Regions from separate parts of the Micromonospora yangpuensis genome, predicted to be linked through region 2. Evidence: riboswitches for the same ligand, from Rfam matches in the RefSeq annotation. Region 2 holds a riboswitch; each other region holds the start of a gene.
The links. A riboswitch is a leader RNA that binds a small molecule or an ion and turns the genes downstream of it on or off. The one in region 2 is predicted to bind cyclic di-AMP.
Positions count from the first base shown of each region.

Region 1: linked by a shared signal. The riboswitch ahead of GA0070617_RS17570 (LysM peptidoglycan-binding domain-containing protein) and the one ahead of GA0070617_RS01180 (C40 family peptidase) in region 2 are both predicted to bind cyclic di-AMP.
Region 3: linked by a shared signal. The riboswitch ahead of GA0070617_RS03295 (coiled-coil domain-containing protein) and the one ahead of GA0070617_RS01180 (C40 family peptidase) in region 2 are both predicted to bind cyclic di-AMP.
Region 4: linked by a shared signal. The riboswitch ahead of GA0070617_RS11070 (C39 family peptidase) and the one ahead of GA0070617_RS01180 (C40 family peptidase) in region 2 are both predicted to bind cyclic di-AMP.

Region 1 is NZ_FMIA01000002.1:3,877,483-3,884,647, forward strand. It holds gene GA0070617_RS17545 (DUF6119 family protein) at 1-355, shown strand, start outside; gene GA0070617_RS17550 (hypothetical protein) at 474-932, shown strand; gene GA0070617_RS17555 (prolyl oligopeptidase family serine peptidase) at 1,012-1,371, opposite strand; gene GA0070617_RS30645 (hypothetical protein) at 1,405-1,554, shown strand; partial or broken gene GA0070617_RS32410 (lipase family protein) at 1,643-1,894, opposite strand; gene GA0070617_RS17560 (DUF1707 SHOCT-like domain-containing protein) at 2,045-2,515, opposite strand; gene GA0070617_RS17565 (diacylglycerol/lipid kinase family protein) at 2,599-3,597, opposite strand; gene GA0070617_RS17570 (LysM peptidoglycan-binding domain-containing protein) at 3,728-4,327, opposite strand; cyclic di-AMP (ydaO/yuaA leader) riboswitch at 4,324-4,466, opposite strand; gene GA0070617_RS17575 (hypothetical protein) at 4,761-5,045, shown strand; gene GA0070617_RS17580 (AfsR/SARP family transcriptional regulator) at 5,102-6,598, opposite strand; gene GA0070617_RS17585 (DUF1702 family protein) at 6,845-7,165, shown strand, end outside.
Region 2 is NZ_FMIA01000002.1:227,933-235,097, forward strand. It holds gene GA0070617_RS01170 ((Fe-S)-binding protein) at 1-1,028, shown strand, start outside; gene GA0070617_RS01175 (C40 family peptidase) at 1,242-2,255, shown strand; cyclic di-AMP (ydaO/yuaA leader) riboswitch at 2,440-2,578, shown strand; gene GA0070617_RS01180 (C40 family peptidase) at 2,589-3,629, shown strand; gene dcd (dCTP deaminase) at 3,821-4,399, opposite strand; gene GA0070617_RS01190 (pyridoxamine 5'-phosphate oxidase family protein) at 4,498-5,061, shown strand; gene GA0070617_RS01195 (zinc metalloprotease) at 5,140-6,120, opposite strand; tRNA gene GA0070617_RS01200 (tRNA-Gly) at 6,417-6,490, shown strand; gene GA0070617_RS01205 (ABC transporter ATP-binding protein) at 6,571-7,165, opposite strand, start outside.
Region 3 is NZ_FMIA01000002.1:660,958-668,122, reverse strand. It holds gene GA0070617_RS03300 (YibE/F family protein) at 1-644, shown strand, start outside; cyclic di-AMP (ydaO/yuaA leader) riboswitch at 811-941, shown strand; gene GA0070617_RS03295 (coiled-coil domain-containing protein) at 946-1,956, shown strand; gene GA0070617_RS03290 (carbonic anhydrase) at 2,033-2,611, opposite strand; gene GA0070617_RS03285 (helix-turn-helix transcriptional regulator) at 2,908-3,249, shown strand; gene GA0070617_RS03280 (hypothetical protein) at 3,351-3,812, shown strand; gene GA0070617_RS03275 (hypothetical protein) at 3,957-4,442, shown strand; gene GA0070617_RS03270 (hypothetical protein) at 4,652-5,446, shown strand; gene GA0070617_RS03265 (DUF1232 domain-containing protein) at 5,566-5,883, shown strand; gene GA0070617_RS03260 (pyridoxamine 5'-phosphate oxidase family protein) at 5,891-6,301, shown strand; gene GA0070617_RS03255 (ferredoxin) at 6,368-6,604, opposite strand; gene GA0070617_RS03250 (cytochrome P450) at 6,612-7,165, opposite strand, start outside.
Region 4 is NZ_FMIA01000002.1:2,412,140-2,419,304, reverse strand. It holds gene GA0070617_RS11080 (bifunctional cytidylyltransferase/SDR family oxidoreductase) at 1-236, shown strand, start outside; gene GA0070617_RS11075 (CDP-glycerol glycerophosphotransferase family protein) at 279-1,985, shown strand; gene GA0070617_RS11070 (C39 family peptidase) at 2,125-3,051, opposite strand; cyclic di-AMP (ydaO/yuaA leader) riboswitch at 3,061-3,205, opposite strand; gene GA0070617_RS11065 (acyltransferase family protein) at 3,494-4,696, opposite strand; gene GA0070617_RS11060 (polysaccharide pyruvyl transferase family protein) at 4,993-6,318, shown strand; gene GA0070617_RS11055 (glycosyltransferase family 2 protein) at 6,413-7,165, shown strand, end outside.

The DNA of each region.
Region 1 (7,165 bases), 3.6 Mb from region 2:
CGAGGCGTGCGACCTGCTCGGCCCGGACGACGAGCTGATCCACGTCAAGCGGGCCAAGGGCAGCTCACCGCTGAGCCACCTCTTCGCCCAGGGCGTCACCTCGGTCGACGCGCTCTGCCACCAGCACGACGCCCGTACCCGGTTCGTGGAGACGGTCCGGCGGCAGCAGCCCGGCCGAAGCATCGACGAGAGCTTCCGGCCCCGCAAGGTCGTCTACGGCATCGCCCTCGACCCGGGCCGGGCGCTCACCGTCACCGACCTCTACACCTTCGCCCAGGTGGCGCTCTACCACGCGGCGAAGACGCTGCGGGTCGAGGGCGTCGACGTCGAGGTGGTCAGCATCCTGCCCCGCTGACCGTCGAGGTCCACCCGGCCCGACGGACCGGTCCACCCGGCCCGTCGGGCCGCTCCACCCTGCCCGGCCGCTGCCACACGGGCCGCTCCACCCTGCCCGAGACCAACCAGGAGGCGTCGTGTTCCCCGACGAGTTCGACGAGGCCATCGCGAAGCTCCCGATCGACCTGTACCAGCGGGTCCGGGCGCTGCGGCCGCACCTGGACCGCCCGGCCTGCCCCGACTGCCTGCGGATCACCGACCCGGTCGAGTTGGCCCTGCTGGCGGCCCGCTACGGGGAGCTGTCCGCCAGCGGCAAACTGATCGCCGCCGCCGAGCGCCTCGCCGCCGCGCACCCGCACGACGCCGCCGAGCCGGACCCGCAACCAGAGACCGCGGTGCCCCCTGCCGCAGGGGCTCCGGCAGCGGGTGCCCCGGGCACAGGGGCCTTGGCAGCGGGGGTCCCCGCGGCAGGGGGTACCCGGGCCGCCGGACGGCGGCCCACCAGGCGACGGCCGTCCAGGGTGGCCGACCGGCGTCGGCCGTCCACGGTGACCGTCCGGCGGATGACCTTCCGCGGTTCACCTGCTGGCAGGTAGCCGATTGATCGACTCGGTTGGGTTGATGTGGCGGTATCAACCGGCCCCGGACACCGCCATATCGCCCCAACCGAGTCGATCACCATCCACCCTCGTGCATCCACGCTCCCACCTCGGCCGGCCCGTCCCCGTAGCCGGCGACGGACTGGCAGGTCTGCCGGGCCGGGTAACCCTTCAGCCGCAGCTCCAGCCAGGCCATGATGTCGTGGTCGGCGATGGCCACCACCGTGTTGTGGTCGGCCCCGGGGTACGTCCGGTAGTCCACGACGTCGCCCACCGCGCAGAGCGCGCCCACGCCCTGGTTGGCCTGGGTCTGGGCGGCGATGGTGTCCTCGGCCCCGTGCACGAAGAGGATCGGCGCGGCCGTGCGGGACCGTACCGTGGAGACGTTCTTGACCCACTCCAGCAGCGTCTGGTTGCGGGCCCAGTCGGGGTTCACCCAGCGGGTGATGGGTGGCGACACCGCCATCAGGTGCTGCGCCAGCTCTTCCAGGCAGAGGCTGCGCACCGCCGGCAGTTCGGCGGCGAACTCCGGGGTGAGCAGGTCGGTGGCCTGGTGCGGTCGGGCGCGTACTGCATGGCGGCCACCGCGATGAAGCCGACGAACGCGGCCGAGGAGTAGATCCCCGTCGCGAGGGGGGCTTCGTCGTGGCCAGGGTGTCCAGGCCGGGGGCGAAGTCGCCGCCGGACGAGATCGGCACCACGCCGAGCAGGTCCAGCTCCGGTGCCCGGTCGGCGGCCAGCTCGCCGGGACCGAGCGCGGCGAACCCGCCCTCGGAGTGGCCCACCGAGAACCACCGCCGGCCCACCTCGGCGGAGAGGTCGCGCGCCGCCCGCACGCTGTCGATCATCGACCGGCCGAGCGCCTGCCGCTCCACGAAGTTGTGCAGCTGTCCGGGCAGGCCGAGGCCCGGGTAGTCGGTGCCGGCGACCGCGTACCCGTCCCGCAGGTACTGGGCCAACAGGCCGCCGTAGTCCAGGTCAGGGTCGCGCGACGGCGCGCACTGCGGTGCGACGCCCGTGGTGCCGTGCGCCCAGGAGGTACGCCGGAGGCCGAATTAGAAGAACCTTCGCGTTGTCCGCCCGTCGCAGTGGCTCGGGGCGGACCAGGGTCAGAGCAGCAGGAAGAGGACGATGCTCAGCAGCGACAGGCCGAGACCGGCGACACCCAGCAGGATGCCGATGACCGCCAGCGTCTGGTTGGGCGGGCTCTTGAGGGCGGGCCGCCCGAGCAGGATCGCGGCCACCCCGAGAATCCCGCCGATGCCCCAGCAGAGCGCGAAGAACAACGACGCCCCGCCCAGGACCACCGAGACGATGGCCCAGGGGCGGGCCCGGAGATCGGAGTCGGTGGCGGGCCGCAGGGCGACCGGGGCCACCGGAACCGGGTACGGATACCAGCGGAGCTGGCGGGGAAGGTCGGCCACCTGGCTGGTCAGGTCACCGACGAACAACGCGCCGTGGACGGCGGAGATCCGGCTCTCGTACTCGGCCAGATCGAGGTAACCCTGCTCCAGGGCCTGCGACAGCAGGTCCAGGACCTGGTTGCGCTGCGCCGTGCCCACCCGCTCTTTCAGGTTCATCGCACGAGTCCCGTCCTCCGTCTGCGCCGGGGCCCCGGGAGCTGCCGGGACCTCAGCGTAGACAGCATGATCAAGCGAACCGGCTACCGCGGATCGGGGCAGCAGACCGTCAGGGCGTCCGGGACGACCTTCACCTTCATCCGGCTCACCTTCGCGCGGGCGCCACCGTCGAGTTCGTACGTCCTCGGGGTGTCCAGCCGGACGGTGACCTTGCGGGCGCGGGTGATCCGGACGAAGGGTGACTCCTCGGAGCGGCCGGCGGCCATCCGGCTCAGGGTGCGGGCCCAGTCGACCGCGCCGCTGGCGGTGGCCACCCCGACCTCCAGCGCGCCGTCGTCGGGGCGGGCGTCGTCGAAGGCCGGGATGCCGCCGGTGATCGTGCCGACGTTACCGAAGAGCACGCAGCTCGCCTCACCGTCGAACCAGTCGCTGCCGTCGACCCGGATCCGGGTACGCACACACTCGCCGCGCACGTGCCGCAGCCCGGTCAGCACGTACGCGAGGCGACCGAGCTTGCCCTTGAGGTTGCGGTCGGCGTCCTTGATGAGTTCGGCGTCGAAGCCGGCGCCGGCCATCACCGCGAAGTGTTCGCCGTTGAGTTTGCCCAGGTCGAGGGTACGTCGTCGGCCACGCAGCCCGATCCGTACCGCCTCGGGCAGGTCCTTCGGAATGCCCAGGTTGGTGGCGAAGAGGTTGGCGGTGCCGGCGGGCAGTACGGCCATCGGCACCCCGGAGCCGGCCATCGCGTCGGCGCTGCGCTGCACCGTGCCGTCGCCACCCCAGACGAAGACCAGCTCGGCGCCCTCCTTCAGCGCCCTGCGGACCTTCTTCGGCGCCTTGCGGCTCTTCGGTACCTCGTACCAGAGCAGGTTCTCGATGCCGGCGCTGACCAGCGTCGACCGCAACTGGTCGAGGCCACCGCCGAAGGTCTTCTTCCGGTGCGCGACGACCGCGACGGTGCCGAGCTTCGGCCCGGCGCCGGCCGACTCGGCGGCGGCGTGGCCGTTCGCAGCGTGCTCGGTGGCAGCGTGGTCGGCGGCAGTCGGCTCGGTGGGGTGCTCGTCCAGGGTCCTCGTGCTCATGGTGGTCGCTGTTACCCAGCCGGGCGGTGCGGTACGCGTGTCCACGGTGGAAGAGTCGCGGTGGACGGGTACGGAGGTTCGCCGGAACCGGCCGAGGCGGGGGCTGCCTCGGCCGGGTTCGCGGTCGAGGTCAGATGCTGAGGCGCTGCCCCGGGATGATCAGGCCGGGGTCGTCGCCGACGACGTCCTTGTTGCGCTCGTACAGCGCCTGCCAGCCACCGGTCACGTCGTGCGCGGCGGCGATCTTCGTCAGGGTGTCGCCGGACCTGACCACGTACGTGTCCCGGTCGGTGCTGCGGCTCGCCGGCGGGGCGTCACGCTCGGCGGCCTCGGTCGGGGCCGAGGAGCCCGAGGAGGAGACCGGGCCGCCCAGCGGGCCGCAGGTCGGCCAGGCGCCGATGCCCTGCCCCTTGAGCACCTCTTCGGCGATCGCGATCTGCTGGGCGCGGGTGGCCAGGTCGGCGCGCGGGGCGTACTGCAGGCCGCCGTACGCCTCCCAGGTGCTCTGCACGAACTGCAGGCCGCCGAAGAAGCCGTTGCCGGTGTTGATGCTCCAGTCGCCGCCGGACTCGCACTGGGCGATCGCGTCCCAGTTGACGCTGTCGGCCTGGGCGGGTGCGGCGGTGCCGAACACGGCCGCGAGGCCGGTGACGGCCCCGACGGCGAGGGTGCCGAGTGCCCTGCGGCGGTTGCTGAGGGCGCGGTGTCGGGATTGGTGACGAGTTGCCATGGGTTCCTCCACGCCGACGAGGTGAGCTGTCGGGTTCGGGCCGAGGAGCCCGGCCGCCCGGATCGGGCGGCTTCACCCCGAGGTGACGTGCACCGTGGAACCTGGGTCCCCCGCTCCATGCCTGTGGTGAGTGTTCCGCGAGGCCAGGGGCATGGATTGGGCGTACCGGGCGGCGGTGTCCGCGTCGGCGGACCCGTAAGAATCTAGGGGTGCGCCCCGGTGGCTGCATACGCTGCGTGAGGTTGTTCACCCGGTCACGCGGGGCGACCGGCGCCGGGGTTGCGGTCGGGGCGCGGACGGGGGACCCTGCCGGTTCACCGCCCCTGACCAGGGCATCAGTGTCAACCGTCACCCAACGGGACGGGCGGGACGGGTTTGAACGGGTGTTCACTGGTGAGGTTGAAGGGAACATCGCGTACGAGGGGGGCCGCAGGTGACCAGCCAGACCGGAACCGACCGTCAGGACTTCCCGCCGGAGGGTGTCACCGACCCGATGCTGTGGCGGCTCGCGGTCAGCGTGGCCGAGGAGCACCGGGGTGCCGAGCAGGGGCACTGCCGCAACCTGCAGTGTGCGGATCAGCCGCAGCCCTGCGCGCCGTGGACGTGGGCGCAGCGGGCGATGGAGCTGGCATACCAGCAGGGGCAGACGTTCGGCTACCGGCCGGCGTCGGCGCGGGCCCGGCAGGCGCCGCGGCGGCCCGACGCCGCCGCCGCCTGAGGCGGTCCCCGCCCGGATGGGCCGCGTCGACCCTGCCCGGGTCGGCCGCAGCGGGATCACGTACCCGTGGTTCCGTGTCGCGGAGGCCCCGGTCCACCCCGGTACCGGGCGGGAATCAGCCAGATCTGGGAGGCGGGCACCCCGAAGGCCACCAGGCGGACCGTCTCCAGCATCCACAGCGCCGCCCGGGACAGCTGCTGCGCCGGTCGCCGCAGCGGGTCGCCGGCGGCGGGCCGGCCCGGGGTCCCCGCCGACGGGCACCGGAGTCGGCGGACCGCCTCGTACGACAGGCCGAGCGGCTGCCGTGCGGTGACGACGACCGAGACACCTCGGCAGTTGCGCACGATCAGGTCGACCAGGTCCGCGCAGTCGTCGGCCAGGTGGTCGACGTCGTCGAGGACCACGAGCAGCCGCCGGTGGGCCAGCACCCGCAGTAGGCACTGGTCGGTGGACGGCTCGGTGGTGCCGGGCGGGTCGAGCTGACGCAGGAGGAACCCGACCAGGTCGGCGCGGGTGGCGGTGGTGGTGACGTCGACGGTGGCCACCCGGTGGGCGGCGAGGATGGCGGATGCCCGGCGTGCGATCGAGCGGGCCGTCGCCGTCCGGCCGGAGTCGGCCGGGCCGACCAGGGTCACCAGTCGCTGGGTGGCCAGCGAGCGGACGACGGTGTCCAGGTCGACGGTCTCCCGGTCGCGCGTGTCCAGGTCGGTGGTGTCCGGGTCGGTGGCTTCGGGCGGTCGCGCGGTGCCGGGGGCCGACGGGGGGAAGCAGGGGTGGCCGGCCGGATGGCTCGCCGGTACGTCGTCGACCCCGGACCAGGCCCGCCAGAGGTGCCGGTAGGTGTCCACCAGTTCGGGCCCGGGGGCGATGCCGGGATCGGCGGCGAGGCGGGCGCGTAGTTCGGCGTACCGGTCGAGGGCGGCCGGCAACTGGCGGGTACCGGCCAGCACCGACAGGTACCGGGCCTGCACCGCCTCGTGCAGGGGTGCCACGGCGGCCAGCCGCTCGGCGGTGGCCAGTACGGCCTCGGCCCGGTCCAACCGCAGGCCCAGGGTCACGTACTCCAGGGCCGCGTCGACCCACTCCCGCTGCAGCGTGTCGATTATCGGATGGCCGGGAAGCAGGCTGCGCAGCTCGACCAGTTCCGGGTCCTCCCAGAGCAGGACCGCCAGGTGGAACAGGTGGAAGGCCCAGCGGGGGTGTCCCAGTGGGAGCAGCCGGCGGGCGGTCCGGACGAGTTGCCGGAAGCGGACCAGGTCGGCGTTGTCGTGGTGGGTGCTCAGCTGGTAGCCGCCGGGGCCGGAGCAGATCACGGCGGTGCGGGACCGGCGGGGTGCCTCCGGCTCGACCGATCGACGCAGTCGGGCGATGTAGGTGTGCAGCAGGTGGCCGGCGTTGGCCGGTTGGATGTCTCCCCACAGGAGCTGTGACAGGGTGGCGACCGGCAGGAACTCCCCCGGCTGCAGGGCCAGCGCGGCGAAGAGCGCACGTTGCTTGGCCGGACCGAGGTCGTAGGTCGTCGACCCGTTGCCGGCGCATACCACGCCGAGCACTTTCACCCACACTGAACCGCTCGCTTTTTTCATAGGCTCCCGCCTGACTCCAGAGCCAGGGTAGGACGGCCTGCGGTCACAATCCAGTGTTGCGCAAGGCACTCTGCGTGAGATAGGTGCGTGATTCGCCCCGCTCGCTGCGGACGGGAACTATATAGCTTTCAAGAAGTCTTCAACTCGATCGTGCCAGGATCCGTACCCGTCAGACCCCGCCGACGCGGGCCGCTGCGAGGAACCGGGGAGCGCATGACCGAGGCAGCCGCGATCCCGACCGTGTACCGACCGACGGGCTGGCGTCGGCCGCTGGCCCTCCACCCGCACCTGGTGGACTTCGACATCCGGGGCTTCCACCCCGGCCCGGTCGCCACCCGACAGGCACTCGTGACGGCCGCGGGGTCGTTCCTGGACGGTTTCAACCGGGAACTGGACGTCGGCCCCTCCCACGCCCCGGACCTGGCGGCTGTCCCGCAGGCCTACCGTGGCTTCGCCGTCGAGGGGGCGGCGATGGCCGCCACCCTGCTCGACCGGCTCAGCCCGCTGCCCGGCCGGCGCTTCCGCACCCTCCTG
Region 2 (7,165 bases):
AGTGCCCGGTCGACATCGAGCACGTCGACCACATCGTCGACATGCGTCGCTACCAGGTGCTGATCGAGTCCAGCTTCCCGTCCGAGGCCGGGGTGATGCTGCGCAACCTGGAGAACAAGGGCAACCCGTGGGGCGCTCCGCAGAACACCCGGGAGGACTGGACCAAGGGCCTGGACTTCGAGGTGCCCCGGGTGGGCGAGGTCGAGGACTTCGAGTACCTCTTCTGGGTCGGCTGCGCCGGCGCGTTCGAGGACCGGGCGAAGAAGACCACCCGGGCGGTGGCCACCCTGCTCAACGAGGCCGGCGTCTCCTTCGCCATCCTCGGCGAGGGGGAGACCTGCTCGGGTGACCCGGCCCGGCGGATCGGCAACGAGTTCGTCTTCCAGATGCTCGCCCAGCAGAACGTGGAGACCCTGAACGAGGCGTTCGAAGGCCGCGAGCCCGCCAAGCGCAAGATCGTCGCCACCTGCCCGCACTGCTTCAACACCCTGGGCAACGAGTACGGGCAGCTCGGCGGCGAGTTCGAGGTGGTGCACCACACCCAGCTGCTGGCCCACCTGGTCGCCACCGGCCGGCTCACCCCGGTGCAGCCGGTCGACGGCGGGGTGACCTACCACGACCCCTGCTACCTGGGCCGGCACAACCGGGTCTTCGCCCCGCCGCGTGAGGTGCTGGGCAGCGCGATCTCCGGCAACGGCAGCGCCGGCGACGGCGCGGACGCCGGTCTGATCGAGATGCCGCGCAACAGCGAACGCTCCTTCTGCTGCGGCGCCGGTGGGGCCCGGATGTGGATGGAAGAGAAGATCGGCAAGCGGGTGAACGTGGACCGGGTCGAGGAGGCCATGTCCACCGGCGCGAAGACGGTCGCGGTCGGCTGCCCGTTCTGCTCGACGATGCTCAGTGACGGGGTCAACGGCAAGGGTGCCGGCGAGCAGGTCGAGGTGATCGACGTGGCCAGCGTGCTGCTCCGCTCGGTCAGGCCCCAGCGGCCGGCGGCGGGCCGGGAGGACGAGCCGGTCGGCGGCTGAGCGCGGACCGTGGTCGACCCCTCACGCATCGCCATACTTCATTGAAGCGATCGCCGATACCGTTGGTACGCAAGCGATTCTTTCTGCGTGATGGTGAAACAGGTCGCCTTGATCCGGCCCGGAAGGCGACCTAGTGTTGGGCACCGACCGGGCCGGGAAGTCTGTCTCGCCCCCTCTCCGCGAGCGCCCGTGGGTCGGTCGGCAAAGGAGTCGATGCCGGTGGCAACCGCGCCCCTTCATCGTCGTGTCTCGGCACCGTCCCCCCGGAGCACCGGTCCGCGCCGGGCGCTTACCCGGTTGCTCGCCCTGGTCGCCGCCGTCGCCGTCGGCGCCGGGCTGCTCGCCACACCGGCGTACGCGGAGCCCACGGTCGACGAGATCGAGGCGCAGATCGACAAGCAGTGGCGACAGCTGGAGCCCACCATCGAGCAGTACAACAAGGTGCGCTCCCAGCTGAAGGTGAACCGCCGCAAGTCGGCCGACCTGGAGAAGAAGATCCTGCCGCTCCAGATGGAGAGCGAGCTGGCGATGAACCGGATCGGTGAGCTGGCCAGCCGCTACTACGTCATCGGCCCGTCCCAGGAGTTGGGCGCGGTGCTGCTGAACAGCCGGCCCGGTGCGCTCGGTGAACAGCTCACCATGCTTGACCGGGTGGCCATCCAGGAGCGCAAGGAGATCGAGGGCGTCCTGGCCATGCAGGCCAAGTACGGCACCCAGAAGCAGAAGCTCGACACGCTGGTGGCCACCCAGGTCAAGCAGGAGAAGGAGCTGGCCGCCAAGCGCAAGAGCATCACCGCCGAGATCAAGCGCCTTGAGGCGTCGATGCCGAAGACCACGGTGAAGACGGCGAACTGCCCGACCATCGACGGGGTGGTCAACGAGGCCGCACGGGTCGCCATCCGGACGGCGTGCGCCCAGGTCGGCAAGCCGTACGTGTTCGGCTCCACCGGGCCGAACTCCTTCGACTGCTCCGGCCTCACCCAGTACGCGTACAAGGCCGCCGGGATCAGCCTGACCCACTTCACCGGGGCCCAGTGGAACGAGGGCAAGGCCATCCCGCGCAACGAGGCCCGCCCGGGTGACCTGGTCTTCTTCTTCAGCGACCTGCACCACGTCGGCCTCTACCTGGGCAACGACACGATGGTGCACGCGGCCCGCGCCGGCAAGCCGGTGAACGTCTCCAGCATCAACACCATGCCGGTCGCCGGATTCCGCCGGCCCGGCTGACCGGCCGCACCGACCACGAGGGCCCCCGACGGCGCGTCGGGGGCCCTCGCCGTCGTGGGAGCGGGTCCGCGAGTGAGCAAACGTGAGACGGAGTGTCATGGCCGAATCCGTTGCGGATCGATGGGGGCCTCTCTACGCTGGTGAATCGTCGGCCGGTCGCAGGTCCGCCCAACCCGGGCGGTAACGGCCGACACCGCCGAGTCGCCGCCCCAGGCGATCCGGGGACCCAGGTACGCCGGGGTGAATCCACAGCCACTGTGGTAGGGCGTCCCCTTCCGCCCGAACCCGTCAGCTAACCCGGTAGGCGGTTCGTCAGAAGGAGTACCGAGCCCGGTGGCACACCATGCCCCGCGGCCACCGTCGACCCGGTCGGCCTCCGCCGACCAGGTGACGGCTGCGCCGCGCCTTCGCTGGTTCCGCTGCACCACCGTCCTCGCCGCGCTGGCGGTGACCGCCGGCATCCTGACCGGGGTGCCCGGCGCGGCCCACGCCGACCCGTCGGTGTCGGACATCGAACGCCAGATCGACCAGGACTGGAACCGACTCGAACCGATCATCGAGCGACACAACGCCGTCCGTCAGGACCTGGCCGAAAAACGCCGGGAGGCCGCTGCTCTCGGCGCCCGGATCGAGCCGCTGCGACGCCAGGTGGACGCGGCGCTGAGGAAGGTCAGCGCGCTCGCCGTCCAGGCGTACAAGGGTGAGACCGTCTCGGCGGTCAACGCGCTGCTGGCCGGCCGTACGCCGGGTGAGCTGATGAGCCGGATCGAGCTGGTCGACCGGTTCGCCCACCGGCAGCAGGAGCAGGTCCGGGCGGTACGGCTGCTCCGCGACGAGCTGGCCGCCCGCAAGGCGCCCCTGGACCGGATGATCATCCAACTCAGCCGCACCGAGGCGGGGTTGGCCGCCAGTCGGAAACAGATCGACGCCGAGATCGCCCGGCTGCAGAAACTCCGGCTCCGGGTCTACGGTCGGGGCGGCGGTGGCTCGTTGCGTCCGGCGCCCTGCCCGGCCACGTACCCGGGAGGCGCGGCCGGGAAGGCGGTCACCTTCGCCTGCGCCCAGATCGGCAAGCCGTACGTCTGGGGGGCCGAGGGGCCCGACGCGTACGACTGCTCCGGTCTGATGCTCGCCGCCTGGGCGAAGGCCGGCGTCCGGCTGCCGCACAACGCGGCCCGGCAGCGCAAGGTGACCCCGTCGGTGAGCCGGACCGAGCTGCGCCCCGGCGACCTGGTCTTCTACTACCGCGACCTGCACCACGTCGGGATGTACGTCGGTGCCGGCTGGGTGGTGCACGCCTCCCGGGCCGGGGTGCCGGTCCGGATGAAGCGCCTCGACGACAGTCCCGTGCACAGCTTCGGCCGCCCCGGCTAGGGGCGACCTCGCCGCCGCTGCCGGTGGTGAACCGGGGTCCCCGCACCAGGATCCCGGCCACCCCGGTCAGCCGCGGGGCCCGGGTACCCGCCGCCCGGCGGGGCCCTGTGCGCCGCCCCCGCCGGTCCCGCGGGGGCGGCGCCGGGTCCCGTCGAGGCTCGGCGTCCCGTCGGCGCTCGGCGTTTCGCCGGTCAGCGGGTGGGCCAGGTCTGCCAGCTCTGCCAGGAACGGCTCGGGGTGGGGCCCCGCTGGCCCTGGTACCGGGAGCCGTACCGGGCGGAGCCGTAGGGATGCTCGGCGGCGGAGGAGAGCCGGAAGATGCAGAGCTGGCCGATCTTCATGCCCGGCCAGAGGGTGATCGGCAGGTTCGCCACGTTCGACAGCTCCAGCGTGACGTGGCCGGAGAAGCCCGGGTCGATGAAGCCGGCGGTCGAGTGGGTGAGCAGCCCCAGCCGGCCCAGGCTCGACTTGCCCTCCAGTCGGGCGGCGAGGGTGTCGGCGAGGGTGACCACCTCAAGCGTGGAGGCGAGCACGAACTCGCCGGGGTGCAGCACGTACGGCTCCCCGTCGGGCACCTCGACCTCGGTGGTCAGGTCGTCCTGCTGCTGCGCCGGATCGATGTGGGTGTACAGGTGGTTGTTGAAGACCCGGAAGAGCCGGTCCAGGCGTACGTCGATGCTGGACGGCTGCAACAACTCGGGCTCGAACGGCTCCAGCGCGAGCGTGCCCGCCTTGATCTCGTCGAGCAGGTCGCGGTCGGAGAGGAGCATCGGATCACCTTAGCGACCGCCGGACGCGGAACTCGATCCGGTGCCGGTGACCAGCGCGTCGGGTCGCTTGTCGTACACGTGTTCGATAAGATGTCCACATGGCATCCTGGTCCGAATTCGCCGCTGACGAGCCTCGCCTCGCCGACGGGATCCGCGTTCTCATGCAGCAGTACGGGCCGGGCTTCGGCTACCTGGCCACCGTCCGCGCCGACGGTGGGCCCCGGGTGCACCCGGTCTCCCCGGTGATCACCGACGAGGGGCTGTTCTGCTTCGTCATCGACTCACCCAAGCGCCGCGACCTGGAGCGCGACGGGCGTTACGCGCTGCACTCGTTCCCGCCGGAGGAGAGCGACGACGAGGCGTACGTCGCCGGCCGCGCCCGCCCGGTGACCGACCAGCGCCGGGTCGCCCGGCTGGCCGAGATCGGGCGGGCCGCGCCGCAGGTCGACTGGCGGCTCTTCGAGTTCACCGTCGACGTGGCGATGCTGGCCCGGCACGGGCAGGGCCAGGCGGTGCCGGGTCAGGCCCCTGAGCGCCCGGCGGTGCAGGTCTGGCTCGACCCGCACGGCGGTGCCGGCGCCACCCGCCTCGTCACCGCCGACGTGCCGGACCAGTGGGCCGGTCGACGACGCGACCGTGACCCGCACTACTCCGCCGCCTGACGGCGGATATCCGCCGTGCGCCGCGCCGCCGGGTGCCGGCCCCGTCGTGCGGAGCCGGCACCACGGGCACAACCCCGGTCAGACCGCCCGGTACGCGCTCCACGCGCTGCTCATCCGGCTCGCCTGACCAGCGGTGAACTGGTACATGCACGAGTCGTAGCTGTAGTCCATGAAGTTGGTGATCGGGTCGAGCCCCGCCGCGCTGCAGGTGTCCCGGCCGGTCGGGCAACCCGAGGCCGCCGACGCCTCGGCCGGGGTGTCGCTGACGCTGTCACCCGTGCTGGAGCAGCCGCCCTGGAAGGTGTGGTACAGGTTCAGCCAGTGCCCCACCTCGTGGGTGCCGGTGTCGCCCTGGTTGTAGTTGGTGGCGGTGCCACCTGGCAGTGACTCGCTCAGAACCACCACGCCGTCCATGGTGCTCAGCGTGCGCTGCGGGAAGGTCGCCCAGCCCAGCAGGTTGTTGCTCAGCTGGCCGAGGTAGATGTTGAGGGTGTTCTTGCCGCCCGTACGCAGCGAGGACTTCATCGACCGCTCCGCCGAGGAGCCCTGCCTGATCGGATACCACGCCGAGTTGGTGACCCGGTTGATCTGCTGCAGCTGGAACCCGAACGCGGTGGACGCCCCGCCGGTGGCCCCGCTGAACGCCTGGTTCAACACGCTGATCTGCGAGTTGACCATCGAGTCCGGGATGTTGCCGCCGGCCCGGGTGCTGTCCCGCTGGATCACGTGCACCACCACCGGGATCGTGATGGCGGCCAGCGGACCCACGATCGCGTTACGCGAGGAGGCCCGCTCCCGCAGCGCGGCGGCCAGGTCGGCCTCCCGCGCCTGCACCTGCGCGGCGGTCAGCTCGTTGGGCTCCTGCGCCGCCACACCACCCGGCCTGATCCGGGCGTCGGCATGGCTCTCCGCGGGCTCGACGCAGACCTCGTCGGCTGCGGCGGGTACGGCGGCGACCGCGGGTGCCACACCCACGGCGGCGGTGCTGAGCAGCAGCGCCAAGGTCGTCGAGGCGACACCGGCGGCACGCCGGGTCAGCAGGGAGGGACGGGGTCCCATGGGCCCACCTCTTTCTGGCGACGCGACCGGGGGTGTGTCGCGTCGGGGCGAAAACGTGGGCCAGACGTTACAACCCATCCAAGTATTTGAGAACGTCTAAATGTTGCCGGCGTGAAACTTCTTGCCGGTGAGCCCTCCGCCGTGGGCTCTGGAGGTGGGGCTGTCGAGGGGCTCTGGGTTGGAGCCGCCGAAGGGCCGGGGATGGGGGCCGCCGAAGGGCCGGGGGCGGGGCGGTCCGGCTCGTCCGGGGGCGGCTGCTGCGTGGTGGGGGTGACTCAGGTACAGTGGTGCCGCCTGCGGGTGTAGTTCAATGGCAGAACATCAGCTTCCCAAGCTGACAGTGCGGGTTCGATTCCCGTCACCCGCTCCAGCGTGAAGGCCCTGACCAGGATGTGAATCCGAGTCAGGGCCTTCGATGTTCTGACACCCGGGCGCGAGTGCAGTCCGACGTCAGCCGTACGCCTGCGCCTGCTCCCGATACAGCTGCGCGTACCGGCCACCGGCGGCCAGCAGGCTGCGGTGATCTCCGGTCTCGACGACCTGGCCCTGCGCCAGGACGACGATCAGGTCGGCCGACGCGACGGTGGAGAACCGGTGCGAGATGAAGACCGTGACCGCGCCGCTGGCCTGACCGGCCTGCTTCGCCGTCGTGGCCAGCCGTTCGAACAGCAGGTGCTCAGCCTGCGGATCCAACGCCGAGCTGGGCTCGTCGAGCACCAACAGCAGCGGAGTACGCCGCATGAACCCCCGGGCCAGGGCCAGCTTCTGCCACTGCCCCCCGGACAGTTCCGTACCGGCCGCGTACGCCGTGCCCAGCGTGGTGTCCAGCCCCGCCGGCAGCTGCGCCGTCAGGTCGGCCGCGTCGGCGCGGCGCAGCGCCTCCCGCACTGCGTCGTCGTCGTCCAGCCGCGGCAGGTCACCCAGACCGACGCTGTGCCGGGCCGACAACTCGAACCGGACGAAGTCCTGGAAGCCGACCGCCATGCGCTCCCGCCACCGGTGCACGGGGAACCGGCGCTGGTCCACCCCGTCGATCAGGATCCGG
Region 3 (7,165 bases), 430 kb from region 2:
CCGCCACCCACCTGACCGGGTACGGCACCGAGGAGGCCACCACCCTGTCGATGTTCCAGGGCAACGTCGACCTGCACGGGCTGCTGCTCGCCGGGATCATCATCGGTTCCCTCGGGGTGCTGGACGACGTCACGGTCACCCAGGCCGCCACGGTCACCGAACTGGCCCACGCGAACCCGGGACTGTCCCGGCTCCAGCTCTACCGGTCGGCCACCCGGGTCGGCCGGGCGCACATCGCGTCCGTCGTCAACACCATCGTGTTGGCGTACGCGGGCGCGTCGTTGCCTCTGCTGCTTCTGCTGGTCGCCGACTCCCGACCGGTCAGTCAGGTGCTGACCAGCGAGTTCCTGGCCCAGGAGATCGTCCGTAGCGCGGTCGCCACGCTCGGGCTGATCGCCGCCGTACCGCTCACCACCGCGCTCGCCGCGCTGGTGACCGCCGCCGGTCGGGGCACCGCCACCGACCGGGCCGCCACCACCGCCGGAGCCCCCACCCCGCCTGGTGGCGGCACCGGCTCGGCCCGCCCGCCCGCACCGCGGGACGACGCGCTCCAGGCACTGAGCGCACCCCGGGCCGCCAGTCAGTCCCCCGACGCCCCCGCGAGGTGGCCCGACCAAGAAAGGAGCACCGACACCGCATGGTGACACTCCTCAGCGTGACCGCCGACGACTCCATTGATGAGAAGCACATCACTGGTCACGCGACATCGCGGAGAAATTACGCGTTGAGTCGGCATCCGGACGTAGATCCCAGCGCCGACTCTCGGGTAACCTCGCTGCCGGTCACCGCCGAAGGCGCGCACCCGCGCCAGCGGTACCGCCGCCCAATCGCCGAACGGCGAGCCGGGGAACCAGGTACATGGGGTGAATCCGCACCAGCGGTAGGGGCCACTTCCGTCCCGAACCCGTCAGCTAACCCGGTCGGCGGCCGACGGAAGGGACGACTGTGACGGCACTCCTACGCCGCTGGTTGACGCCGGCGGCGGCCGTGCTCACCGCACTGGCCATCTTCTCCGGCCCGCTGCCGGCCATGGCTCAGCCCGCCCAGCCCTCGGGGCACGAGGACGGCGACTCGAAGCTGCTCAACGACGTCATCGAGACGACCAACCGCAGCTACACCCAGGCCAAGTCCAAGCTGGAGAAGTCCAAGAAGCGGCAGCTGCAGCTCGACATGGAGGTGCGCCGCGCCCAGAACGAGCTGGACGAGCTGGCCCCGCAGGTCGGTCGGATCGCCGCCCAGTCGTACCGCAGCGGCCGGATCGGCGGGATGGCCATGCTGCTGGAGAGCAACGCGCCGGACTCGTTCGTCCAGCGGGCCCAGGCGCTCGACGAGCTGAACATGGTCAACGCCCGAAAGCTGGCCGAGGTGCAGACGGTCAAGGACAAGGCCGATCAGGCCAAGCAGGCCCTGGACGCCGAGGTACGCGAGCAGCAGAAGCAGGCCTCGGTGATGGCCAAGCAGAAGCGGGAGGCGGAGAAGTCGCTCGCCCTCGTCGGCGGCACCGGCCTGACCGGGGGCCTGGTGGTGGCCACGTCACCGGTGGCCAAGATCGCCCCGGGCCGCGACGCCAACGGCAACTGGCGCCCGATGAGCTGTACCGAGAACGACCCCACCACCTCCGGTTGCATCACGGCGCGCACGCTGCACATGTACAAGGAGGTCAAGCGGGCCGGCTTCGACCGGTTCGTCGGCTGCTACCGCCCCGGTGGCCCGTGGGAGCACCCCAAGGGCCGGGCCTGTGACTGGTCGCTGCAGAACAGCGGCTTCGCGCCCTGGCACAACAACGACACCCGGATGTACGGCAACAACCTGACCGCGTTCCTGGTACGCAACGCCGACCGGCTGGGCATCTACTACGTCATCTGGAACCGGCAGATCTGGTTCCCGGCCACCGGCTGGAGCTCCTACAGCGGACCGTCGAACCACACCGACCACGTACACGTCTCGCTGCTCTGACCACCCCGAGACACCGAACGGGCCGTCCCCCACGCGGGGGCGGCCCGTTCGCCTGTCCTGACCGGTGTGGGCGGGGTCAGCCGGCGGCCGGGGCGGCGGCCACCGTCCGCACCTCTCCGGCGGCCAGCTGGTAGGACATGCCGACCACGGTGCAGCGGCCAGCGGCCACCTCGGCGGCCAGCACGGCCGAGTTGCCCAACAGCTCCTCGACGGTCTGGGCGATGTGGATGTCGATGATCCGGGCCGGGTCGTCGACTCCCTGGGCGGCGGCCCGGCGCAGGCTGGGCACCACCGCGTCGACCACCGCGCCGAGATGTCCCGGCGGCCGGGCCCCGGTGCTGACCGCCGTCGCGGCCGCCTGCACGGCACCGCACGAGTCGTGCCCCAGCACCACCACCAGCGGCGTGCCGAGGACCGTCACCGCGTACTCGACGCTGCCCAGCACCTCGGGCCCGGTGGTGTGGCCGGCGGTCCGCACGACGAAGAGGTCACCCAGCCCACGGTCGAAAATGATCTCGGCGGCGAGCCGGGAGTCGGAGCACCCGACGATGACCGCGAAGGGGTGCTGTTCACCGGCGACCGCGGTGCGGTGTCCGACGTCCTGGTTGGGGTGCCGCGGCGTACCGGTGACGAACCTGCGGTTGCCCGCGTACAGCTCGGCGAGCGCCTGTTCCGGGGTCTGCGGCGGATCGGGCTGTGCCGACGGCGGCTGGGCGGGAGGAAGCTCCGGGTCCGACTGCGACCCGGTCGACGGAGTGGAGATCAACGTCCTCACCCTTCGGAAGGTGACCGGTCGACCCCGTCCGCCACGGACGCGGTCCGCCACCACGTTCACACGCAGCGCAAGACACGTCAAGCTATACGTGATATGCATTTCAGGTGTCGGGACGACGGTTCACGTCGACCGGCTCGCGAACGACGATCGTGAAGGCTGGTCGTATCTTGACGGACATGGCGACGACACCACGCGGAAGCGGGAGCACCCGGCACTGGACCTTCCTCACCAACCACGCGCACGTCCTGCTCGCCATCGCGCGTAACCCCACCGCCCGGCTCCGGGACGTCGCCCACGAGGTAGGGGTCACCGAGCGCGCCGCCCAGGCGATCGTCGCCGACCTGGAGGCCGGCGGCTACCTGCGGCGCACCCGGGTGGGCCGGCGCAACGAGTACACCGTCAATCCGGACGGCCACTTCCGGCACCCGGCCGAGGCGGACCGCCAGGTGGGTGACCTGCTCGCCCTCTTCACCGCCGATGCCGCACCCCGATCCACCCCCGCCGCCCCGCCCTCCTGACCGGATCCGGACCGCCACCGGGTGACCAGCCTCACCGCCGGTCACCGAACAAGTCGGCACCGCGGCTGAACCCGGAACCCCGGTTGCCCGTCGTGCCTGCCATGCCACGAAAAGCGGACAGCAACCCGGCGTCTCCGGCGACGTACTGGAAGAACCTCGGCGAGTTCATCATGAAGCACCTGGATGAACCCGCGAACTGGAAGAAGCCCCTGCCCGCCTCGGCCACCAGCGCGGACGGGACGACGCTCCACCCGGACACCGCGATCAAGAACGTCCTGAACCATGGCTCCTACCCGCCGGCCTGCCCCCCGCAGACCCAGGATCTGATCAACAACTACCTGCGGGTGGGTGCGATCGACGTCGGCTCGTTCGGCACGGACGCACACATCGACAAGCTCATCGCTCGGAAGTCGCCGTCCGCACCGACCGCGGAGATCGCCGCCCTTCGGTCGGCCGCCGCGCCGGACCCTGGACAGACACCGCCGACCACCGCCACCCGGCCGGCTGCCACCGATCAGCAACTGGGCGCCTCCGGGCCACGGCAACCCCACGGTCGTAACTGACGGCGTACCCCGGGGTGCGGGCCGACCCACCAGGTACGTCCACCTCGGTCGACAAAGGGCCATCCGGTGCCGGCGTCCACAAGGGAGTGAATGGGTCCGGTCACGTGGTTGGTCCCGGCCGGGCCGGGGCGCTAGGTTGGTGGGATGCCGCCCGTGACGTCCACCCGCCCCCTGTGGCCGGTGACGCTGCGGGAGCTGACCCGCCTGGCGGTGACCCTCCTGGTGCTCACCCTCGGCCTCGGTGGCGCGGCCCTCGCGCTCTCCGGTCCGCCCGCGTCCGCCGCACCCGCCGGGTCCGGCAGCGCCACCGCGCCCGACAGCCGCCTCGTGCTCGACGGCCGCCTCGTGACCGACAGCCGCCTCGTGCTCGACGGTCCCTTCGGGACCGGCCACCGCGGCCCGGTCCACAGCCGCACCGGACCCGTCGACCACCTCGCGGTCGACGGCGGGGCACAGTCGCGGTCGGACTCCCCGGGCCTGGATCGGGTCACCGAGGTGGCCCTCCCGCAGCAGCCGTCGTCCCCCCGGGTCGACGGCACCGCCCCGGCCGTGGTGCCGGTGCCCGTGCGGGTGCCCGCGGCGGAGCCGGTCCGGGGTCTGCCCGCCCGGCGCGGTCCCCCGCTGGCCTGACCGGCCGACGCCGCCGACCGGCGGCCGGCCGCACCGGCACCCGTCCCGGTTGGCCCCCGCAGCCGCCGCTGCGCCCACCGTCGGCCCACCCGCGACGATCCGTCGGTGCCGTACCCCTCGTGCCCGGCCCGGCCGCGAGCGGTTCGACCCCAGCGCACCCGGGCACCCCGATCGGCAGTTCCTCCTTCGACCATCACGAGGTGTTGGTGATGCAGACCGTCCTCTCCGCCGTACTGATCGACGTGCCACAGGCCGCCGCCATCTGGTTGGCCCTGATCGCCGTGGTGGCGACCACCGTCGCCGTGCTGGTGCTCCGCCCGGGTGGCGTCGGCGTCGACGTCGCCCGCCGGATCCGCGAGGCCGCCCTGCCGAGCACCCTGGAACGGGCCGAGGAGGACCGCGACCGGGAACGGTACGCGGCCGAGGTGGCGGTGGCCGCCGAACGGGCGGTCACCACCGCCCAGCGCCACCGGGCCGAGTGGCTCGCCGCCCAGGACGAGGTGGAGGCCGCCTGGCAGGCGTACCAGGACGTCGAGGCGGACGTCCAGCGGCTCTCGGTAGCCGCCGCGCTGCCGCTGCCGCGTACCGTCCGGACCCCGGCCGAGTACGCCGACCGCGAGCGTTTCCTGCACCGGACCGCCCTGGACGCGTACTGGCGTCGGGAGCTGTCGGTGGAGCAGCTCAGTGACGTCTTCGCGCACCGCAACGGTTGGGACCCACGGCGGCACCCGGTCGAGCAGGAGCTGTTCCTGCGGCGGGCGGTGCTGGCGAACCTGCAGGAGCGGCACCGGACGGCGCAGGAGCGGGAGCGGGCCGCCTGGCAGGCCGCCGAGCTGGCGGTCGCCGCCGCCGGCAGCCTGCGGCAGGAGGCCTTCGCCGCGACCGAGCCGGCCCCGGAGTCGGAGCACTCGCTCCTGCCCGGTGTCGACCCGGTGGAGGTCACCGCGCCGGTGCTGCCGGCCGCACCGGTGGCCCGGGGACGCGCCGCGGTGCCCGCCTTCTGATCCGGCCCGGATGTCCCGGGGCAAGCTCCTGGCCGCCTCGGCGGGCCTGGCGGACGCGCCACGCGCCCCGGCCGCCGAGGGAAGCGGCGTACGCCCCGACGGTGGGTTAGCGTCTAGCCATGTCCCAGGAGACCTGGCTGCTCGTCGTCGCCGGCGCCGTCGTGGCCCTCGCGACCCTCACCGGTGCCGTGGTGCTGGCCGTCCGGGTGATCCGGACCCGACGCATGCTCGGCAGCCTGGGCGCCGGTGGCCGGGTCGCCTTCTACGGGGCGCTTGCCTACACCGTCCTGCCGGTCGACCTGTTGCCGGACCCGATCTACCTGGACGACATGGGGGTGCTCGCGGCGGCCCTGATCTACCTGACCCGGTTGGCGCACCGCCGGCGGGTCGCCGGCAGGCCGGCGGTCACCGCGCCGGAGCACCGGCCCGTGTCATGATCGGGGCATGTCACGAGCCCCGGTCGACCACCGGTTGGACCCGCGGGACGACCGGGTCGCCCGGTTCTGCGGGGAACGCCATCTCGCCACGCTGACCACCGTGCGGCCGGACGGCACGCCGCACGTCGTACCGGTCGGGGTGACCTTCGACGCCGGAGCCGGGCTGGCCCGGGTGATCACCTCACGCACCTCGCGCAAGGCCCGGCTCGTCGCCGCCGCGCCCGGCACGGCGGTGGCGGTCTGCCACGTCGACGGCCGACGGTGGCTGACCATCGAGGGCCGCGCGGTGGTCCGGACCGACCCGGCCGCGGTACGGGAGGCGGAGCGCCGCTACACCGAGCGGTACCGTCCGCCACGACCGAACCCCGACCGGGTGGTCATCGAGATCACCGTGACCCGGCTGCTGGGCAGTCTCTGACCGCGCCCACCCTCAGCCGCGCCCACCCCAGCCGCGGCCGGGCCCGGCACAGCCGGGTGCCGGCGGTCAGAGGTCCGGTGCGATCTGGCTGCCGGTTGCCGCGTCGGAGACGGTGATCGCCTCCATCGGGCAGGAGTCGGCGGCGTCCCGGACCGCGTCGTCCGGCTCGATCCGGTCGGTAAGCGGCTGGGACAGCCCGTCGGTGAGCGCGAAGTGGCCCGGTGCGACACCGGCGCAGATCCCGGCGCCGATGCAGCGAAGGGCGTCGACCTCGATCCGCCAGCCGTGCTCCGTCGTCGCCATGCCCGCCCTACCAGCTGACCGGTAGCGCGGTCAGGCCCCGGACCAGCAGCCCGCTCTTCCAGCTCAGCTCCGCCTCGGGCACCCCCAACCGGAGTCCCGGCAGCCGTTGGGCAAGTGTTTCGAGCACCACCTGAAGCTCCATCCGGGCCAGTTGGGCGCCAATGCAGTGGTGCACCCCGTGACCGAACCCGACGTGCGGGTTGGTCTCCCGGGACAGGTCCAGGGTGTCCGGATCGGCGAAGACCCGCTCGTCGCGGTTGGCCGAGGCGATGGAGACGATCACCGGTTCGCCGGCGCGTACCAGCACCCCGCCGACGGTGACGTCCTCCAGCGCGTACCGGGGGAAGCCGGCGGTCGCGCCCAGCGGCACGAACCGCATCAGCTCCTCCACCGCGCCCGGCAGCAGCTCCGGTTCACGGCACAGCCGCGCCCAGGCACCGGCCTCGGTGAGCAGCACGTACACGAAGTTGGGGATCTGGGTGACGGTGGTCTCGTGGCCGGCGGCGAGCAGGCCGGCGGCGAGCCGCACCACCTCCTCCTCGGTGAGCCGGTCGGCGTCGG
Region 4 (7,165 bases), 2.2 Mb from region 2:
GGGTCAACTGCATCAACCCGGAGCGCACCGCCACCCCGATGCGGACCCGGGCCTTCGGCGAGGAGCCGGAGCACACCCTGCTGGCCGCCGAGACCGTCGCCCAGGCCTCGCTGGACGTGCTGATCTCCGAGCTGACCGGGCAGGTCATCGACGTCCGGCGGGCACCCGGCGAGGCCCCGGCGGCGGCGACCGTGCCGAGTCAGGCCACCCGGCCCTCCGCCGTGGTGACCGGCTGAACCGGCGCCCACCCCCCGAGCGCGACCGGAAAGCGGAGTGACATGCGTGGTGACCTGGTCAGGAAGCTGATCGCCAGGTGCCTGACCACCGGCCTGGCCCTGCTCGCCTTCGGCGTCGTCGCCCTCACCGGGGCCACCGGCTGGGGGCTGGCGCTGGCCGTGGCGGCGCTGGCCGCCGCCGCGTGGGAGCGCCGGGTCCGGCCCGCCGCCGACGTGCTGCCCGAGACGACCCTGGTGGCGGCGGGCGTCCTGGTCGGCTACGCCCGCCGGCTCGACGCCGGCTTCGATCCGGTGCTGGCGGTCACCGCGCTGGCAGTGCTGGGGCTGATCCTGTTCGCCGGGCCGCTGCGCGAGGCCGGCCTGCTGGAGCTGCGGGCGGCCAACCTACCGGTCCGGCAGTGGTCGGCGACCATCGCCGCCCAGCTGGGCAACGCCGTGCTGGCGCTGCTCGCGGTGGTGGCCCTGGCCGCCCTGCTGGTGCTGCCGGCGGTGGTGGCCCTGCTGGCCACCCTCGCCGTCGGTGCCGCCGCCGGTACGGTGGCCCTGGGCCTGGCCCGGGGCCGGCTGCGTCCACAGGCGGGCACCCCGGTGGGGCGGGCGCTGCGCCGGCACCAGCCGGAGTTCCTGCTCTACTTCTCCGCCCCGCCCGGCTCGGAGTACCAGGTCACCATGTGGCTGCCGTACCTGGAACGACTCGGCCGCCCGTTCCTGGTGGTGCTGCGGGAGCCGGAGTTCCTCGGCTCGGTGTCGGCGGCCACCAGCGCCCCGGTGGTGTTCTGCCCGACGCTCAAGGCGCTGGACGAGGTGCTGGTGCCGAGCCTGCGGGCGGCCTTCTACGTCAACCACGGCGCGAAGAACAGCCACTGCGTACGGTTCACCCAGCTGACCCACATCCAGCTGCACCACGGCGACAGCGACAAGGCGCCGAGTGCCAACCCGGTGTCGGGGATCTTCGACCGGATCTTCGTCGCCGGGCCGGCGGCCATCGAGCGGTACGCCCGCGCCGGGGTGGCCATCCCGGCCGAAAAGTTCGAGGTGGTCGGCCGCCCGCAGGTGGAGGCGATCCAGGTCCGGCGGGAGCCGGTCACCGCATCGGCCAACCCGACCGTCCTCTACACCCCCACCTGGACGGGGCACCACGCCGACGCCAACTACTGCTCGCTGCCGGTGGCCGAGGGGCTGATCCGGGCCCTGCTGGCCCGGGGTGCCACCGTGATCCTGCGGGCGCACCCGTACACCACGCAGAACCCGACCTCGGCCCGGCAGTTGGCCCGGGTGACCGAGCTGCTCGCCGCGGACCGGTCCCGCACCGGCCGGCAGCACGTCTTCGGCGCGGCCAGCCGGGAGCTGACCCTGACCGAGTGCGTCAACCGTTCCGACGCGTTGATCTCCGACGTCTCCGGGGTCATCTCCGACTACCTCTACTCGGGCAAGCCGTACGCGGTCACCGACATGCTGGGCGACGACCGGTTCGTCGAGCGGTTCCCGCTGGCCGCCTCCGGCTACCTGCTGCGGCGGGACCTGGCCGACGTCGAGGAGGTGCTCACCCGGTTGCTGGAGACCGATCCGGCGGCGTCGGCCCGGTGGGCCACCCGGGCGCACTACCTCGGTGACTTCCCGGCCGAGACGTACGCCGAGGTGTTCCTGGCCGCCGCCCGGCGGCACCTGGAGCCGGGCTGGAGCCCGCCGGAGCCCCGGGCCACGCCGTCGCAGGCCGGCGGGGGCGTACGCCTCTCCCCCACCGGCTGAGGCCCCCTACCGGCGGAGACCCACCCCGCCCGGTACGACGACCGACGCCGGTCCCCCCGTGACGGGGGGACCGGCGTCGTTGGTCTCCGGGCCGGCCCCGGTGTGCGGGGCTGGGCCGGGCGAGGAGCGGGCAGCCCGGTCAGGCGGAGTAGCCGCGGGTGGCGATCCAGTCGGCAAGCGCGGAGGTGGACATCCAGTAGAGCGCGTTGCCCGGGTCCGCCGAGTCGGAGATCCGGACGGTCCGGCCGTTGTCGCGGTAGCCGACCACCGCGACGTAGTGCCCGCCGGGGAAGGAGTGCCAGCCACCGGCGACGTCGGTGGCGGTGCCGGCGATGTTCACCACCGGGCTGCGGCCGGCGGCGATCGCGGTGACCACGTCGTCGACGAGCCGGTCGGTCTGGGCCGCGGTGGCGGCCCCGCCGGGGATCATCCGGGTCCGGTAGGGCGCCCCGTCGACCAGTTGGTTGAGCACCCGGGTGGTGTCGGCGGCGGAGTTGGTGCCGAACTCGGTGGTGCCGAGCATCCCGGCCAGGGTGTCCTGGCTGCGCTCGATCCCGGCGGCGTTGAGCGCGTTGCGCACCGCGGCCGGGCCGCAGTAGAAGTACGTGGTCTGCGCCTGGTAGACGTGGTCGAGGACCTTCGACGCCGGCGGCTTGGGCGCGGCCGGGCGGGTCAGGTCGGGGTCCGGCGCGGCGGAGCTGGCGGCGGCGACCGGCTTGGCGGCCCGCGACGGCGCGGCCGAGGGCGATGCGGCCGAGGGCGATGCGGCCGAGGGTGACGCGGCCGACGGGGACGCGGTGGCGGTCGGCGACGGGGCGGCGGTGGTCAGCGAGGGGGCCACGCTCGCCGGCACCCGCAGTTCACTGCGGGCGGCGATCTCGCCGGCCTGCGGCGCCACCTCGGCCACCGCGCTGGGCTGCTGCCGGTCGGGCTCCGGCCGGTCACCGGTGGCGATCAGCAGACCGGTGCCCGAGGCCACCACGAGGGTCGCGGCCGAGGCGGCGACGACCTGGTACGAACGGTCCACAGCGAGTCGACGGAACTGCCGTTTGAGGGGGTGAGGCACGGGGAATGGAACTCCTTCCGGTGCCGCCTACCGGGTTAGCTGACGGATTCGGGCGGGAAGAATTCGCCCTACCGCGAGCCGTGGCTGCGCGGATTCACCCCAGTGGTGCTGTGGGTCCCCGGTTCGTCGTACGACGATTGAGCGGGTCGACGCGGCGGTCGCGCTTGTGCGAACGGGAACCGCGCCGGACCGCAGCGACACTACTGGCCGACATTTCTCCTGCCAACCCCACTTCACCTGCGGAAACCTTGATCAGCGAAGTACCCGACAACCCATTAACCCGCTGACGTGACTCAATGGGACGAGCGTTTGTGACGGCACCGGTGGTCGACAACCGGACGACCGGTGAGCATCGTCGGGAAAAACCCGGCAGCATTCGGCCCGGATGTGTCGGGTGCCCGAATCCGAGACCCCTGTGACCGGGGTCACGGGAATTTTGGCGTCAGTCGGTCCGACCGGTGCCGGCGGGTGCCGATCCGGGCCGACCGTCACCGGCGGGCACCGACTCCGACCGGCGGGCACCGGCGGGCACCGGCCCCAGCCCGCGGTCACCGGCGGACGCGGCCCGGCGGGGTGGGCCGAACAGCCGCATCATCGGGTTCTCCACCCAGCGGTGCAGCATCGCGGCCAGCCCCAGGTTGACCAGCAGGAAGGCGACCACCGCGAACGGCCCCCACCAGCCGGGCAGCCCGACACCGTAGTGGCCGGTGAGCCGCAGCACGGTGACCATCACCAGGACGTGCACCAGGTAGAAGGCGAACGAGACCTCGCCGAGCCAGACCAGCGGCCGGGACCGCCACGGCGAGGGCCGCCGGTGCACGTCGGCGTCTGCGGCGGCGGTGATCACCAGGATGTACGCCACCGACAGCAGCCCGGCCCAGAGCTCGGCCCGGATCCACTGGCCGGCGACCACCCAGGTCGCGACGAAGACGATCGTGGCCACGGTGAGCCGGGGACCACGCCAGCTGCCCCGCCGCATCAGCTCGGCCGCGGCGACGCCCATCCAGAACTCCAGCGACCGGGTGATCGGGAAGACCTGGGTGAACCACCAGCGGTTCTCCTCGGCGACCAGCAGCTGGGCCGGCCAGAGCGCCACGATCAGCAGCGGCACGGCGACCACCACTGCCCAGAGCGCCCCGGGGCGGGCCCGCCGGATCCACGGCAGCGCGAAGGGCAGGCAGAGGTAGAAGAACATCTCGCAGGCGAGCGACCAGCTGACCGTGTTGATGCTGTAGAAGATGCCGGGGGTCGGGTCCCAGGCCTGGATCAGCACCAGGTTGCTCAGCGCGGCCCGGAGGCTGACCGGGTCGGCGAACCAGAGGCCGACCAGCAGGGCCACCGCCCACATCAGGATGTGGTTGGGATAGATCTTCGCCGCCCGGCGACGCCAGAACGCCCGCCGGGTGTCCTCCGGCCGGGCCGACCAGACCAGCACGAAACCGCTGAGGATGAAGAAGAACTGCACGCCGGAGAGGCCGAGCGTGAAGATCCGCTCCAGCACGGCCTGGTGTCCCGGCTCGGCGACGACCCGCATGGTGGCCGCGTGGAATCCGAAGACCAGCAGGGCCGCGATCCAGCGCAGGCCGGTCAGCGAGGGCAGGCGGGACAGGGCCGACGGCGTACCGGTCGCCGCGACGCTGGTCATGCCGCTACGCCGGGCATGCTCGGGACCACCAGCACCACGTCTCCTCTTCCGGCGGCCGGGCATCGACCGCCGCGGGGCACCTTACCCGGGCCCGGGATGCCCGGTTCCGGCACATCCGACGATCATGATCACGGTGGGCACCTGGGTCCGCAGCGGACCGATGCCCTAAAATTCCGGTCTCCAGAGAGTTGACGATTCGGTTCGCCGAAGGGGCGGAAGTACGACGGGGCCGCACCGCTTCGCCTGCGGCGTCTACCGGATGACCGCAGGCGCGGGAACGACGAGAGGGACCAGCGATGCACCAGCGGATTCTGCTCCGAGCCAAGAAGGGGCCGTTCGACATCTACTCCCCGGAGGAGACCTTCGAACGGAACTGGATCGGCGACAACACCGGCAACCTGGTCTTCAGCCACTCGGCACACAAGCTGCTGCGGACCGCGACGGCGGAGATCACCTCCACCGGTTTCCGGGCCGACGCCCGCGAGGCCGACATCATCAACGAGTCGTACGACGTCTTCGTGGTGCCGCTGGCCAACGCCTTCCGCCGCAGCTTCGCCCACCGGCTGGCCGGGATGACCCGGTTGATCCGCAAGCTGAAGATCCCGGTGGTGGTGCTCGGGGTCGGCGCGCAGACCAACCTCAAGGGCGACCGGGAGTACCTGCGCCCGATCGACGACACGGTCAAGGACTTCGTCTCCGCCGTGCTCGACCGGTCGCACACCATCGGGGTACGCGGTGAGATCACCGAGAGCTACCTGCGGACGCTTGGCTTCTCGGCGGTCGAGGTGATCGGCTGCCCGTCGATGTTCCTGCACGGCGACAACCTGCGGGTGGAGAAGAAGAAGCCGTACCTGGGCCCGAACGACAAGATCGCGCTGACCGTCTCGCCGTACGTCAAGTCGATGGCCAAGGTGATCAGCGCGCACCACAAGAAGTACCCGAACCTCTGCTACATCCCGCAGGACGTCAAGACCCTCGGCGTGCTGCTCTTCGGCGACGCGCCGGAGGACCGGGGCAAGAAGAGCAACATCCCGATCCACACCTCGCACCCGCTGTTCACCGAGGACAAGATCCGGATGTTCGTCGACCCGTGGACGTGGATGGACCACCTGTCCGACTTCGACTTCAACTTCGGCACCCGGATCCACGGCACCATCACCGCGCTGATCGCCGGCACCCCCGGCTACCTCTTCGCGCACGACTCGCGCACCCTGGAGCTGGCCCGCTACTTCGACATCCCGTACCGGGAGATGACCGACGTCTCCGGTGACGTCGACGCCGCGCAGCTCTACGACGAGGCGGACTACACGGCGCTGAACAACGGGCACAAGGCCCGGTACGCCACGATGCTGTCCTTCCTCAACAAGCACGACCTGGGCAACTCCTTCGCCGACGGCGACAGCGCGGCCCGCTTCGACGAGCAGGTCCGCCAGACCGTCTTCCCGCCGCCGGTGCAGCCGCAGGTGTCCACCCCGGCCGAGCAGTGGATCACCCGGGTGGACTGGCTGCGGGAGCAGAACGCCGAGCTGCGCGCGAGCCTGGAGGAGTTGCAGGGGCAGCGGCTGCGGACCCGGGTCCGGCAGGCCGTCGGCGGCCGGGTGAAGCAGATCCTCAACCGATAGTTCACCGGAGGGTGACGGGCTGTTAAGTAACCGCCCGTCACCCGTACACGCGGGGTTCCGGGGCCGGCCACCCACGCCGTCGAAGGTGGCGGGCGTGGTCACCGATCCGACGCGAACCCCCCTGTTGAGCTTCGTCGTGCCCGTGTACGGCGTCGAGGCGTACCTGTACCAGTGCCTGGAGTCGATCCTCGGCGGGCTGACCGCCGAGGAGTCCGCGGCGGTCGAGGTGGTCGCCGTCGACGACGCCTCCCCGGACCGGTGCGGCGAGATGCTCCACTCGTACGCCGCCGGCCGCCCGCAGGTGCGGGTGGTCCGGCTGGCCCGCAACGTCGGGCTCGGCCCGGCCCGCAACGCCGGCCTGGACCAGGCCACCGGCGAGTACGTCTGGTTCGTCGACAGCGACGACTGGCTGCCACCCGGCACCGTCGCCACGGTGCTGCGGCGGCTGCGCCGCGACCGGCCCGACGTGCTGCTCCTGGACCACCTGCGGGTGCACGACAACGGCCGGCTGGAGGTCGACGCCAGCAGTCACCTGCTGCGTGGGGTGCCCGGCCCGGTGACCCTGACCGAGCGTCCCGAGCTGCTGCGGTTGCAGCACACCGCGTGGAACAAGGTCGTCCGGCGGGGTTTCCTGGACGAGCTGGGGCTGCGCTTCCACCCCGGCTGGTACGAGGACATCCCGTTCAGTCACCCGCTGCTGATCGGCGCACGCCGGATCTCGGTGCTGGACCAGGTCTGCTACCGGTACCGGCAGGGCCGCCTCGGTGCGATCACCTCCACCCGCAGCGACCGGCACTTCGACGCCTTCGCGCAGTACGAACGGCTCTTCGACTGGGTGGACCGGCAC